DNA from 4 places in the Romboutsia sp. LXY-2 genome. Region 2 is predicted to be linked to each of the others. Evidence: riboswitches for the same ligand, from Rfam matches in the RefSeq annotation. Region 2 holds a riboswitch; each other region holds the start of a gene.
The links. A riboswitch is a leader RNA that binds a small molecule or an ion and turns the genes downstream of it on or off. The one in region 2 is predicted to bind thiamine pyrophosphate.

Region 1 (3,218 bases), on a different contig from region 2:
AGTTAAAGCTGTTGACTATTACTTAAATGGTATAAAAGATGGATACTTTAGAATAGCTGGTACTGATAAATTCTTATCTGGACCTTTTGCTAACGAAACTATTGGTATGTTTGTAGGATCAAATGCTGGAGAAAGTTTTGTTACTTCAGGAGTTAGCGATAAGTTTGAAGTTGGTGTTGTACCATATCCTGCAAAACATAGAATGCAACAAGGAACTGATTTATATGTATTTACAAATGCTTCAGCTGAGCAAAGAACTGCAGCTATTGAATACTTAAAGTTTTTAACAACTAAAGAAAATCAAATAACTTGGGCTAAAGAAACTGGTTATATTCCTGTAAGAAAGAGCGCAATAGAATCAGATGAATATAAAAAATCTGGTAGCTTAGTTGCACCAATAGTATCTGAAGCTACTAAAGATTTATATACAAATCCTGTTATGCCAAATGCAGATAGTGCATACCGTGAATCAGCAATAATGCTAGAAGGCATATTAGCACAACCTACTTCTGATGTTAAAGCTAAGTTAGATGATTTTAAATCAACTTTAATGTCTATTTGGGAATAGTTTCTTTAAGATAAAATAAATTAAGGGTACTTCTAGGTACCCTTAATTATATTTAATATTTATTATAGTTGTGGATTTTCACCATTCATTAATTTTTTCATAGTTCTCATCGAACACATTTTACCACACATAGTACAGCTTTCCTTCTCATCAGGTATTGAACTTTCTCTATATTTTCTTGGCTTTTCTGGATCTAGAGCTAAATTTATCATTTCATCAAAGTTAATATCAGCTCTTGCTTTACTCATTTTATAGTCCCAATTTTTTGCACCATTAACTCCTTTGGCTATATCTGCTGCATGGGCTGCAATCTTAGCTGCTACTATTCCTTCTTTCATATCGTCTAAATCAGGAAGTCTTAAATGCTCTGCTGGAGTTACATAACATAAGAAGTCTGCACCATAGGTTGCTGCTATTGCTCCACCTATTGCAGAAGTTATATGGTCATATCCTGGAGCTACATCCGTTACTATTGGACCTAATACATAAAAAGGTGCTCCATGGCAAAGCTTCTTTTGAAGTACCATATTGGCTTCTATTTCATTTATAGCCATATGACCAGGACCTTCTACTATTATTTGTACATTTTTCTCCCAAGCCCTTTTAGTTAGCTCTCCCAATGTTATTAATTCTTTTATTTGGCAGGCATCTGTTGCATCATTTATTGAACCAGGTCTTAAAGCATCTCCTAAAGATATTGTCATATCATACTGTGCACATATTTCTAGTAGTCTATCATAATACTCATAAAAAGGATTTTCTGCATTATTTAGCTCCATCCAAGCATATAAAAGAGATCCACCTCTTGAAACTATATGAGTTAATCTTTTATTTCTTTTTAAGGTTTCAACAGACTCTCTATTAAGACCGGCATGTACAGTAATAAAATCCACACCATCTTCTCCATGTTTCTCAACTACTTTAAAAAATTCGTCTACTGTAATATCTTTTAATTCTTTATCATAAAACCCAATGGCATCATACATAGGCACAGTACCTATCATTGCACTTGACATATTAACTATATTCTTTCTTAAACCTTCTGTTTTTCCATAATTAGAAAGGTCCATTATAGCTTCAGCTCCCATATTAAGTGCTACTCTAACCTTCTCTAATTCTTTATCATAATCGCAGCAGTCTTTAGATATTCCTAAATTAACATTTATTTTAGTTCTTAAGCCTTTTCCAACACCTTCAGCACTTAATGATTTATGATTTTTATTTGCTGGTATTGCTATTTGTCCTTTTGCTACTAATTCTAATATTTCCTCTATTTTTTTACTTTCTTTAGTAGCAACAATTTGCATTTCTTTTGTTATTATTCCTTTTTTTGCAGCATCCATTTGTGTTGAGTAATTCATTTTATCCCCCTAATTTTTAGCTATACCTTGATTGAGAGTTTTATATACTAAAAAAAGCTATATTCCACATAGGAACATAGCTTTTTGATTACATTACAAAAAAGTATATAAATCTGCTTTCCTACGCTGGCATTATCCAGATCAGGTACAAGGGTTGATTTTCATCTCTCAGTCTTTCGACACCCCTAGCTAATATTTTATTTTACAATTGTATTGTAACTCTATTCTTTACAAAAATCAATTAAATTATTAGATTTATATGTATTCTTCAATTTTTTCTTTTAAGCTTTTTTCAGGAATAAATCCTACTAATCTATCTTTTTCTTTACCATCCTTAAAAACTATTACAGTTGGAACTGTAGTTACTGTAAATTTTTGTGCAAGATCCATGCTTTCATCTATATCAACTTTAAAGAAATCTGCTTTGTCTTCCATTTCTTCTGCTAATGATTCAAATACTGGTGAAAGCATTTTGCAAGGTCCACACCATGTTGCAAAGAAATCAACTACAACCACTCCTTCTTTATATTCTACTTCATTTACAAATTCATTTGTGTTTATTATATTAGCCATCTTTTACTCTCCTTTTATTTTGTTAATATAAATTCAGAAATTCATATAGTAATAATAGGTTTTTCATTTGTGTTTTTATTATACATTAAATAAATATATCTTTTTAAAATTAACTATAACTAAATTATGTAAACCATTTCGATTATATTTACTTTATAATAACGCTTTTTATACGTAAATAAGAGTTAGTATATGCTAACTCTTATTTACCATAATCTGATGAAATTACAAAGTCTTTAAAGGATTTACATATAGGTGAAAGATATGAATTTTTCATCCAACCCATATATATTATACTGTTTTTTATTTCTTCTTTAATTTTAATTACTGATACTAAATTTTTATTTATTAAGGGCGTATTAGGTATAATACTTATTCCTGCACCAGTAGCTACCAAACCTTCAAATATAGTAGAACTGCTTGGTTTAATTGAAATCTTTGGTATATATCCTAATGAATTTTTATACCACTGCATTTTATCTTCATTTATTTCACATGATGAAACAAAATACTCGTCTTTTAAGTCTTTTAAAGAAACTTCTTCTTCATTTGCAAGTTTATGATTTTTAGGAACTATTAAAACATATTCTTCTTTTTTTATTGGAATAAATTCTATGTCGCTATTTTCTGAAATAGAATCTTGTGTATCAAAAAAGCATAATTCAATATTACTATTTTTTAAATCCATTAACATATCTACTCTTGATTGATAATTA
Region 2 (3,218 bases):
TAAATACTTGATTTTCTAAATATTGTTCTTAATGTTTCTTTTTCAGACTCACTTAAGTCTTTGCATAATTCATTAGTAAAATCTATCCATAAGTTAGTAAATTCAGTGTATCCTTCATTACTATATGTCTCTATCCAAGGTTTAAAGAAGTTATCTTCATATGAGTCCTTATACTTTTCCTTTAAACGAGTTCCTATAAAACTATAGCTCCATGTACATGGTAATATTGTAGCTGCTATTTCTTGAACACTTCCAGTCATAGCAATACCTTTCATATAACTAGTGTAACTTTCATTTGTCATATGATATTCATAACTTTCTAGTGTTTCAATATCCACTCCAAAGTTTTTAAGGTAAGTTATGTGAGTAGCGGTTTCGTCATTTATTATTCCATCTACACCATCATAAAAAGTTCTCATCTCTTTTAATGTTTTACATTTTACAACAGCCATACAAAATACCTTTGCATACTCTTTTAGATATAAGTAGTCTTGTATTAAGTAGTCTTTAAACTTTTCTTTATCTAAATTTCCCTTTGCAAGTTCTATTAAAAACGGATGCTCTAAGTAAGCCTCCCATATATCTCTACTTCCTTCAAATAGGTAATCCGTAAATAACATAATTTAATCTCCTCCAGTCTATTATCTAAGCTTTTTGTAATCTAGAATATTTTTCTAACTTTTCTGTATTTAGTTCATATATTTCATTCATTAAGTTGACTCTAAAAGTTCCTATAGGCGGATTTTGCTTGTTTGCAAGTTCACCTGATAATGACATTGTAAGTACACCCATAGTTGCAGCCTCTAACTTATTTTCACTACAAGGTAAGTAACTACCTATTAAACTTGCCGTCATGCATCCTGTACCAGTTATGTTCTTTAACTTCTCATCACCATTTTCTACTTTGTATAATTCTTCTCCATCTGTAACTATATCTACTTTACCAGTTGCCACAACTACACATTCTAGCTTTTTAGCAACTTTTTTTATAATCTCTGTAGCATCTACCTCATCATCAAATGAGTCCACACCTTTTCCGTTTACATCGAATCCCCCTATAAACTTAATTTCAGCTACATTTCCTTTGACAACATCAAACTTAACTTCATTTAAAAGTTTGTTAGTTAATTCTGTTCTAGCTTTAGTAGCAAATACTCCTACAGGATCTAAGATCACAGGCTTATTATATTTATTTGCAGCTTTTCCTGCTAAAACATATAAATCTACTAGTCCACTATTCATTGTACCAATATTTATTACTACAGAATTACAGACGCTAACAATATCTTCCACTTCTTCATATGATGAACTCATTAATGGACTTGCACCTACCGCTAAAGTAGTGTTTGCACAATCATTTATTGTTACATAATTTGTGTAATGCAATACTAGCGGATTCACTTCTTTAACTCTCTCAATTAATTTAAACATTTTCTATTCCCCCTAATAATTATTCTAAAATTAGCTGTTATAATTTCCTAATACGTAAAAAAAGCTATACCCAGGTAGGTATAGCTTTTACTTACAAACAAATACAACATATCTTTAATGTTCATTACGTTTATATTTAAGCTTTCCTACGCTGGCATTATCCAGATCAGGTATAAGGGTCGGATTATCCTCTCAGCCATATGGCTCCCCTAGCTAATTTTATATTTTATTATACTTTCATTATAAACCTTTGACTAATTTTGTCAACTTTTTTATTAATTACCACAGCTTTTACAAACTCTTGGTTTGCCACTTTCTGCTATTGTTCCATTTAATATATTTTTGCTCTTAGATAATGTAGAGCAATTCTGTGTTGTATGGTATACAGATCCATTTGGAGTCCAATAAACAGTAGAACTATTTGCAATAACTTGATTATCTTTTACTACTTCTTCACTTTTTTTGTCATTAACGGTTTGGTCGTTATTAGAACTTTCGCTATATTTACTATTTTCTCCAATACTATAGCTTCCATTACTACAATCTGTAGATACCCCATTCCCACTAGACTTAAACACAACTTCTCCACATTCATCACTTCTGTGTACTTTTATGTTAAGTTTTTCAAAAGTGTCCATAGTCTCCTTATGAGGATGGCCATACTTATTATTTTTTCCTACTAATATTATTGCATATTCCGGGTCTATTGCTTTAACAAAATCATATCCACTCGAAGTATGACTACCATGATGCCCTGCCTTTAAAACATCTACATCTCCAAGCTTATTTACTATCTTATTTTCTATAACTTGCCCAGCATCACCCATAAATGCAAAAACATCTTCTCCATTAGTTATTTTTACAACTAATGAATCATCATTTTTATTCTCTCCACCATCGGTATTATAAATTTCAAAAACGGCACTTCCTAAATTGAATTTCGTACCTTCTAGCGGTACAGATGGATATACATTTTTGTTAGCTGATGATTGGATAAAATCTCTATACGTTTTAGTATCTGCATCTCCATTTGGAACAAATAACTTACCTATATCCATATTGTCAATTATTTTATCTGCTCCGCCTATATGGTCAGCATCAAAATGTGTAAGTATAAAGTAATCTAACTTAGATATGTTTTTATTTTTTAAGTAATTTACCATATAAGACTCATCATCATTATCTCCTGAGTCTATCAATAAGTATTTTCCATTTTGTTCTATCAATATTGCATCGCTATTTCCTGTGTTTATATAAGTCACAACACAATCAGATATGTTGTTATCTTGTTGATTGTTTTCACTTGAATTATTTAAAACTACATCTTTTGGTACACTTATATTTTCTTCTTTTTTACTAATATTATTGCTACACCCCGTTAAAGCTAATGTTGCTATCAGTAAAAAACTAATAAATTTTGATTTTAAATTTTTAGTCATTTCTTCCCCCAATTAAATTTCATTTTATTCATATAGCTTGTATATATCAGAAAGTTCAAGTTCTATTTTTTGAATATCAATTTCATATATAGATTCTTCATCTAAGTTATCATCTAATAGCATTCTATTTGGAAGCAATATTTCAAATTCCGTTCCATTCTCTTCATCACTTTCTAAATATATCTCTCCACCATTTAATTCTACTATTGACTTTACAATACTAAGCCCTATTCCACTTCCTTCATTAAGTCTAGTTAAAGACTTGTCTCCTTGAATAAATCTATCAAAAATTATTCCCTGTATCTCAAGTGGAATACCAATTCCATCATCTTTTACTCTAATGTGAAC
Region 3 (3,218 bases), on a different contig from region 2:
AGTTCTCATCGAACACATTTTACCACACATAGTACAGCTTTCCTTCTCATCAGGTATTGAACTTTCTCTATATTTTCTTGGCTTTTCTGGATCTAGAGCTAAATTTATCATTTCATCAAAGTTAATATCAGCTCTTGCTTTACTCATTTTATAGTCCCAATTTTTTGCACCATTAACTCCTTTGGCTATATCTGCTGCATGGGCTGCAATCTTAGCTGCTACTATTCCTTCTTTCATATCGTCTAAATCAGGAAGTCTTAAATGCTCTGCTGGAGTTACATAACATAAGAAGTCTGCACCATAGGTTGCTGCTATTGCTCCACCTATTGCAGAAGTTATATGGTCATATCCTGGAGCTACATCCGTTACTATTGGACCTAATACATAAAAAGGTGCTCCATGGCAAAGCTTCTTTTGAAGTACCATATTGGCTTCTATTTCATTTATAGCCATATGACCAGGACCTTCTACTATTATTTGTACATTTTTCTCCCAAGCCCTTTTAGTTAGCTCTCCCAATGTTATTAATTCTTTTATTTGGCAGGCATCTGTTGCATCATTTATTGAACCAGGTCTTAAAGCATCTCCTAAAGATATTGTCATATCATACTGTGCACATATTTCTAGTAGTCTATCATAATACTCATAAAAAGGATTTTCTGCATTATTTAGCTCCATCCAAGCATATAAAAGAGATCCACCTCTTGAAACTATATGAGTTAATCTTTTATTTCTTTTTAAGGTTTCAACAGACTCTCTATTAAGACCGGCATGTACAGTAATAAAATCCACACCATCTTCTCCATGTTTCTCAACTACTTTAAAAAATTCGTCTACTGTAATATCTTTTAATTCTTTATCATAAAACCCAATGGCATCATACATAGGCACAGTACCTATCATTGCACTTGACATATTAACTATATTCTTTCTTAAACCTTCTGTTTTTCCATAATTAGAAAGGTCCATTATAGCTTCAGCTCCCATATTAAGTGCTACTCTAACCTTCTCTAATTCTTTATCATAATCGCAGCAGTCTTTAGATATTCCTAAATTAACATTTATTTTAGTTCTTAAGCCTTTTCCAACACCTTCAGCACTTAATGATTTATGATTTTTATTTGCTGGTATTGCTATTTGTCCTTTTGCTACTAATTCTAATATTTCCTCTATTTTTTTACTTTCTTTAGTAGCAACAATTTGCATTTCTTTTGTTATTATTCCTTTTTTTGCAGCATCCATTTGTGTTGAGTAATTCATTTTATCCCCCTAATTTTTAGCTATACCTTGATTGAGAGTTTTATATACTAAAAAAAGCTATATTCCACATAGGAACATAGCTTTTTGATTACATTACAAAAAAGTATATAAATCTGCTTTCCTACGCTGGCATTATCCAGATCAGGTACAAGGGTTGATTTTCATCTCTCAGTCTTTCGACACCCCTAGCTAATATTTTATTTTACAATTGTATTGTAACTCTATTCTTTACAAAAATCAATTAAATTATTAGATTTATATGTATTCTTCAATTTTTTCTTTTAAGCTTTTTTCAGGAATAAATCCTACTAATCTATCTTTTTCTTTACCATCCTTAAAAACTATTACAGTTGGAACTGTAGTTACTGTAAATTTTTGTGCAAGATCCATGCTTTCATCTATATCAACTTTAAAGAAATCTGCTTTGTCTTCCATTTCTTCTGCTAATGATTCAAATACTGGTGAAAGCATTTTGCAAGGTCCACACCATGTTGCAAAGAAATCAACTACAACCACTCCTTCTTTATATTCTACTTCATTTACAAATTCATTTGTGTTTATTATATTAGCCATCTTTTACTCTCCTTTTATTTTGTTAATATAAATTCAGAAATTCATATAGTAATAATAGGTTTTTCATTTGTGTTTTTATTATACATTAAATAAATATATCTTTTTAAAATTAACTATAACTAAATTATGTAAACCATTTCGATTATATTTACTTTATAATAACGCTTTTTATACGTAAATAAGAGTTAGTATATGCTAACTCTTATTTACCATAATCTGATGAAATTACAAAGTCTTTAAAGGATTTACATATAGGTGAAAGATATGAATTTTTCATCCAACCCATATATATTATACTGTTTTTTATTTCTTCTTTAATTTTAATTACTGATACTAAATTTTTATTTATTAAGGGCGTATTAGGTATAATACTTATTCCTGCACCAGTAGCTACCAAACCTTCAAATATAGTAGAACTGCTTGGTTTAATTGAAATCTTTGGTATATATCCTAATGAATTTTTATACCACTGCATTTTATCTTCATTTATTTCACATGATGAAACAAAATACTCGTCTTTTAAGTCTTTTAAAGAAACTTCTTCTTCATTTGCAAGTTTATGATTTTTAGGAACTATTAAAACATATTCTTCTTTTTTTATTGGAATAAATTCTATGTCGCTATTTTCTGAAATAGAATCTTGTGTATCAAAAAAGCATAATTCAATATTACTATTTTTTAAATCCATTAACATATCTACTCTTGATTGATAATTAAACTGGAATTTAGCATTAGGATTATTATTAAAAAATACACTAATTACAAGAGGCATAAAGTACGTACCAACGTTAGAAGTTGAAGAAATTGAAATTGTTCCCGTATCAGCATCGGTTATTTTTTTTAATTCCTTTATACCCTTTTCTATTTCTTCTAATGCTTTACTTATATGATTTAAAAATATATTTCCAAAGGATGTAAGCTTTATATTTCTACCTTCTTTTTTAAAAAGCGGTACTTCAAGCTCTTCTTCTAATTTTGCTATTGCTTTACTTAAGGCAGGCTGAGATACTGCTAATTTTTGTGATGCTATAGTGAAGTTTTCTGTTTCTGCAATAGTTTTAAAATACTCTAACTGTTGTAAGTTCATATTACCTCCTTTAATAGTATAGAAAATATTTTATAATAATTTCATAAATTGGTTTTATATACAGTTTATATAACCAATAGTTATATAAGTATGAAAATTTTCAATTAGACATTACTGATTTACCAATGCTATAATTAAAAACATAGTAAATAAACTATAATTAATAATTATAGATATTTTATTAATTTATGTCAAATTCTTATTTGAGGAGATTAAATATTATGATGAATGTAAACAAAGAAAAATGTATTTCATGTGAATTATGTATTAAAGACTGTCCTACAAGGTGTATATCATT
Region 4 (3,218 bases), on a different contig from region 2:
TTCTAACAGCTTCCATATGGTTTGTTGCACCTGAAGTGTTAGGAAGTATAGTCATATCCTTTGGAATATATGTTAATATATTTTCTTCTTCATTATCTAAATCTACTCTTCTAAGAGCCATTGTAATTATTTCACTGCTACTTGATTCTATAACCTTTGGCAACATATCATTTGACGAATATTTCCCTGTACCTATTAATAATCTACTGTTAAATTCAATTCCACCTAATACTAACTTATCCATCGTCTTCCCCCTATTTGTATTAAAATTCATCCCCAACTAGAATTCTTGTTGCTAAATTAGCCATGTGATTTGCACATATTGCTACTCTTGGTGCCATTAAACCTTCACCTTCTCTAGCTTCATATGTTTCATCTCCACATATATAAAACTTATCTCTTACTTTTCTAGTTTTTATAATATTTGAGTCATAGTATCCTGCCATCCCTGAAGATGATATTAAATACTTATCTCTCATTTTAATTAATATTTCATTGGCTATTTCTGCCTTATAGCTTGGATTATCAAATGCTTCAATTATTATGTCACAGTCTTTTAAGTCGTGAATATTTGATGAGTTAATTATTTTGTTAATTGTACTTATTTTTATGAATGGATTTATATTTTCTATCTTTTCCTTTAAAGCTTCTGTTTTGTATTTTCCTATATCACTAATAAAGTATTGTTGTCTATTTAGATTTGATGGCTCCACAATATCAAAATCAGCTATGATTAAATGACCTACACCTATTCTAGCTAAGGATATAGCAATATTTGAGCCTAGTCCTCCAAGTCCTAATATGGATACAGCTCCTGCTTTTAACTTATTATGAATATTAGGAGTATGTCTTGAAATCATTAATGACTCTAGCTCTTCATATTTTGGCATCTCACCCTTTTTAATAAGAGTTATTTTATCATTATGCTTTAATATTGTATTTTCATTTATTGGGTATCCATTTAAAATTAATACATCAGCATCACTTTTATATTTTTCTCTTATTTCAAATAGATTACTTCCATCAGTAACTTCAACTTTTACTTCATTTATGTAAATAATCATTTTAGCCCCCCCCTACAAAGCGTATTACTTCTATAACATCATCTTCTCTAAGGAAATAATTATCGTAGGCTTCATTTTCAATAATTTCTAAGTTTACTTCTACAACAACAGTGTTTTTATTAACACCAATGTTATCAAGTAATTTTGAGATTGATGTGTTGTCCTTAAATTCTAATTCTTTCCCATTTACCTTCATTGTCTAACCTCCTTTTGATAACAAAAAAGCGCTCTCTTGAAAGAGAACGCAATTATACTAGTTTATTGGCTGTATATTAAATAGCTTCCCTCCGCAAGTATTATCTTGATCAGGTGTTTAGAGTCTGTAAGTTACGGCTTCACTTCTCAACTATCCAATTATAGCTCCCCTAGCTTCATATTCATTTTTTCTTACAAAATAAGTTTAGCATACAGTTTTCTCTAACACAATACATTTTTTGATATTATAAATACCTCACAAAAAAAGCTGAACAAAATGTTCAGCCTTGTGTCTCTAAGTTATTATTGCATTATAAAAAATTATATTGTAGCTATACCAACTATACTTGGTCCAGAGTGAGACGATATACAAGCTCCTATATTTACTTTGTATATAGCCTTAGGATTACCTGCTTCTAATACTTTACTTTTTACGTTTTCTATATCATCTTCATTATCACAGAATCCTAGTATTACTATTCTATCATCTAAGCTTTTGGCTAAATCAATAGTATTATTAACTAAAGTAGCTGATAAATGCTTTTTACCTCTAACTTGAGATTTTTGGTCAACTATACCATCTTTTATCGTTAATATTGGCTTTATGTTTAACATTGTCCCTATTGCAGCTTTTGTAGAAGATATTCTTCCTCCTTTTTGTAGATGTTCTAAGCTATCAACAAAGAAAAATGCTGTTTCAGTTCCCTTTAATGATTCTAACTCACTTATTAAATCATCTACCGATTTACCTTCTTCTTTTAATAATGCAGCTTTTATTACAAACCCTGCCGCACATACTGATAAACTATAAGTATCAAAAGTGTAAACTTTTCCACTTCCTTCAACTTCTCTACTTGCCATAACAGCACTTTGGAATGTCCCTGAAGCTGCTGAAGATCCACCTATATATAATACATCTTCACCTTGAGTAGTATATTTTTCAAAAGCTTCCTTAAATCTTACAAAAGTAATTTGAGATGTTTTAGGCAACTCTTGGTTGCTTCTCAATATTTGATAGAACTCTTCATTTGTTATGTCAACTCCATCTAAATATTCTTTTCCATCTACTAATATTGTTAATGGTATTACCTCTATATCAAATTCATTTATAATTTCCTTTGGCACATCTGACATGGTATCACATATTATTTTCATCATTTACCTCCTACATTTAACTATACCTATTACTATAAGATCGCCATACCTACTATGGCAGGTCCTGAATGTGCAGTAATACATGCTCCAGCCTTAACTTCATAGGCATGTTTACAGTTAGTTGCTAATATTTTTTCCTTTAACATTTTACCTTGTTCAATGTTATCACCACATCCATAAACGATTATTCTATTTTCTATATCGTTTATTCCTTCAGTGGCTTTATTAAATATGGTAGATATCATTTGCTTTTCTCCTCTTACTTGGGATTTCGGCGAAATAATTCCTTCCTCTAAAGAAAGTATAGGTTTAATCTTTAATAAACTACCTAATTTTGCCTTTGCACCTGATACTCTTCCACCTTTATATAAATATTCTAAAGTATCTACTGATAGATATACTCTTTGAGTACCTTTCAATCCTTCAAGAATTTTAATAATTTCTTCAGATTTTTTTCCTTCATCTAATAATTGACAAGCTTTTATTATAAAAACTGCCCCTCCTGCTGAGAAGTTGTAAGTATCAAAAGTGAATATTTTTGCTTTGCCTTCAGTATCATTACTTGCCATTACAGCACTTTGATAAGTCCCTGAAGCAGCTGAAGAACCACCAATATATAGTATTTCATCATATTCATTTATATACTTATCAAATACATCTTTAAATTGAGAGTAAGTAGCTTGACTAGTTTTCGGAAGTTCATGGCTATTTCTCATAAGTAGATAAAATTCTTCTGGTGTAATATCAACGCCATCTTTATATTCTATCCCATTAAATATAGCTGTAGTTGGAACAATATATATA

Region 1: another riboswitch for thiamine pyrophosphate. It lies ahead of thiC (phosphomethylpyrimidine synthase ThiC); the one in region 2 lies ahead of thiM (hydroxyethylthiazole kinase).
Region 3: another riboswitch for thiamine pyrophosphate. It lies ahead of thiC (phosphomethylpyrimidine synthase ThiC); the one in region 2 lies ahead of thiM (hydroxyethylthiazole kinase).
Region 4: another riboswitch for thiamine pyrophosphate. It lies ahead of thiS (sulfur carrier protein ThiS); the one in region 2 lies ahead of thiM (hydroxyethylthiazole kinase).

The regions. Positions count from the first base shown of each region.
Region 1 covers NZ_JBKFGI010000004.1:164,595-167,812, reverse strand. Annotated here, with positions in the region: gene ACI48P_RS09100 (ABC transporter substrate-binding protein) at 1-568, shown strand, start outside; gene thiC (phosphomethylpyrimidine synthase ThiC) at 631-1,929, opposite strand; TPP riboswitch at 2,031-2,126, opposite strand; gene trxA (thioredoxin) at 2,185-2,502, opposite strand; gene ACI48P_RS09085 (LysR family transcriptional regulator) at 2,705-3,218, opposite strand, start outside.
Region 2 covers NZ_JBKFGI010000006.1:190,988-194,205, forward strand. Annotated here, with positions in the region: gene tenA (thiaminase II) at 1-620, opposite strand, end outside; gene thiM (hydroxyethylthiazole kinase) at 646-1,431, opposite strand; TPP riboswitch at 1,558-1,652, opposite strand; gene ACI48P_RS12060 (ComEC/Rec2 family competence protein) at 1,707-2,870, opposite strand; gene ACI48P_RS12065 (sensor histidine kinase) at 2,895-3,218, opposite strand, start outside.
Region 3 covers NZ_JBKFGI010000003.1:492,849-496,066, reverse strand. Annotated here, with positions in the region: gene thiC (phosphomethylpyrimidine synthase ThiC) at 1-1,260, opposite strand, end outside; TPP riboswitch at 1,362-1,457, opposite strand; gene trxA (thioredoxin) at 1,516-1,833, opposite strand; gene ACI48P_RS08105 (LysR family transcriptional regulator) at 2,036-2,920, opposite strand; gene ACI48P_RS08100 (nitroreductase family protein) at 3,142-3,218, shown strand, end outside.
Region 4 covers NZ_JBKFGI010000003.1:226,674-229,891, reverse strand. Annotated here, with positions in the region: gene ACI48P_RS06945 (thiazole synthase) at 1-244, opposite strand, end outside; gene thiF (sulfur carrier protein ThiS adenylyltransferase ThiF) at 264-1,064, opposite strand; gene thiS (sulfur carrier protein ThiS) at 1,066-1,260, opposite strand; TPP riboswitch at 1,330-1,441, opposite strand; gene ACI48P_RS06930 (DegV family protein) at 1,581-2,414, opposite strand; gene ACI48P_RS06925 (DegV family protein) at 2,447-3,218, opposite strand, start outside.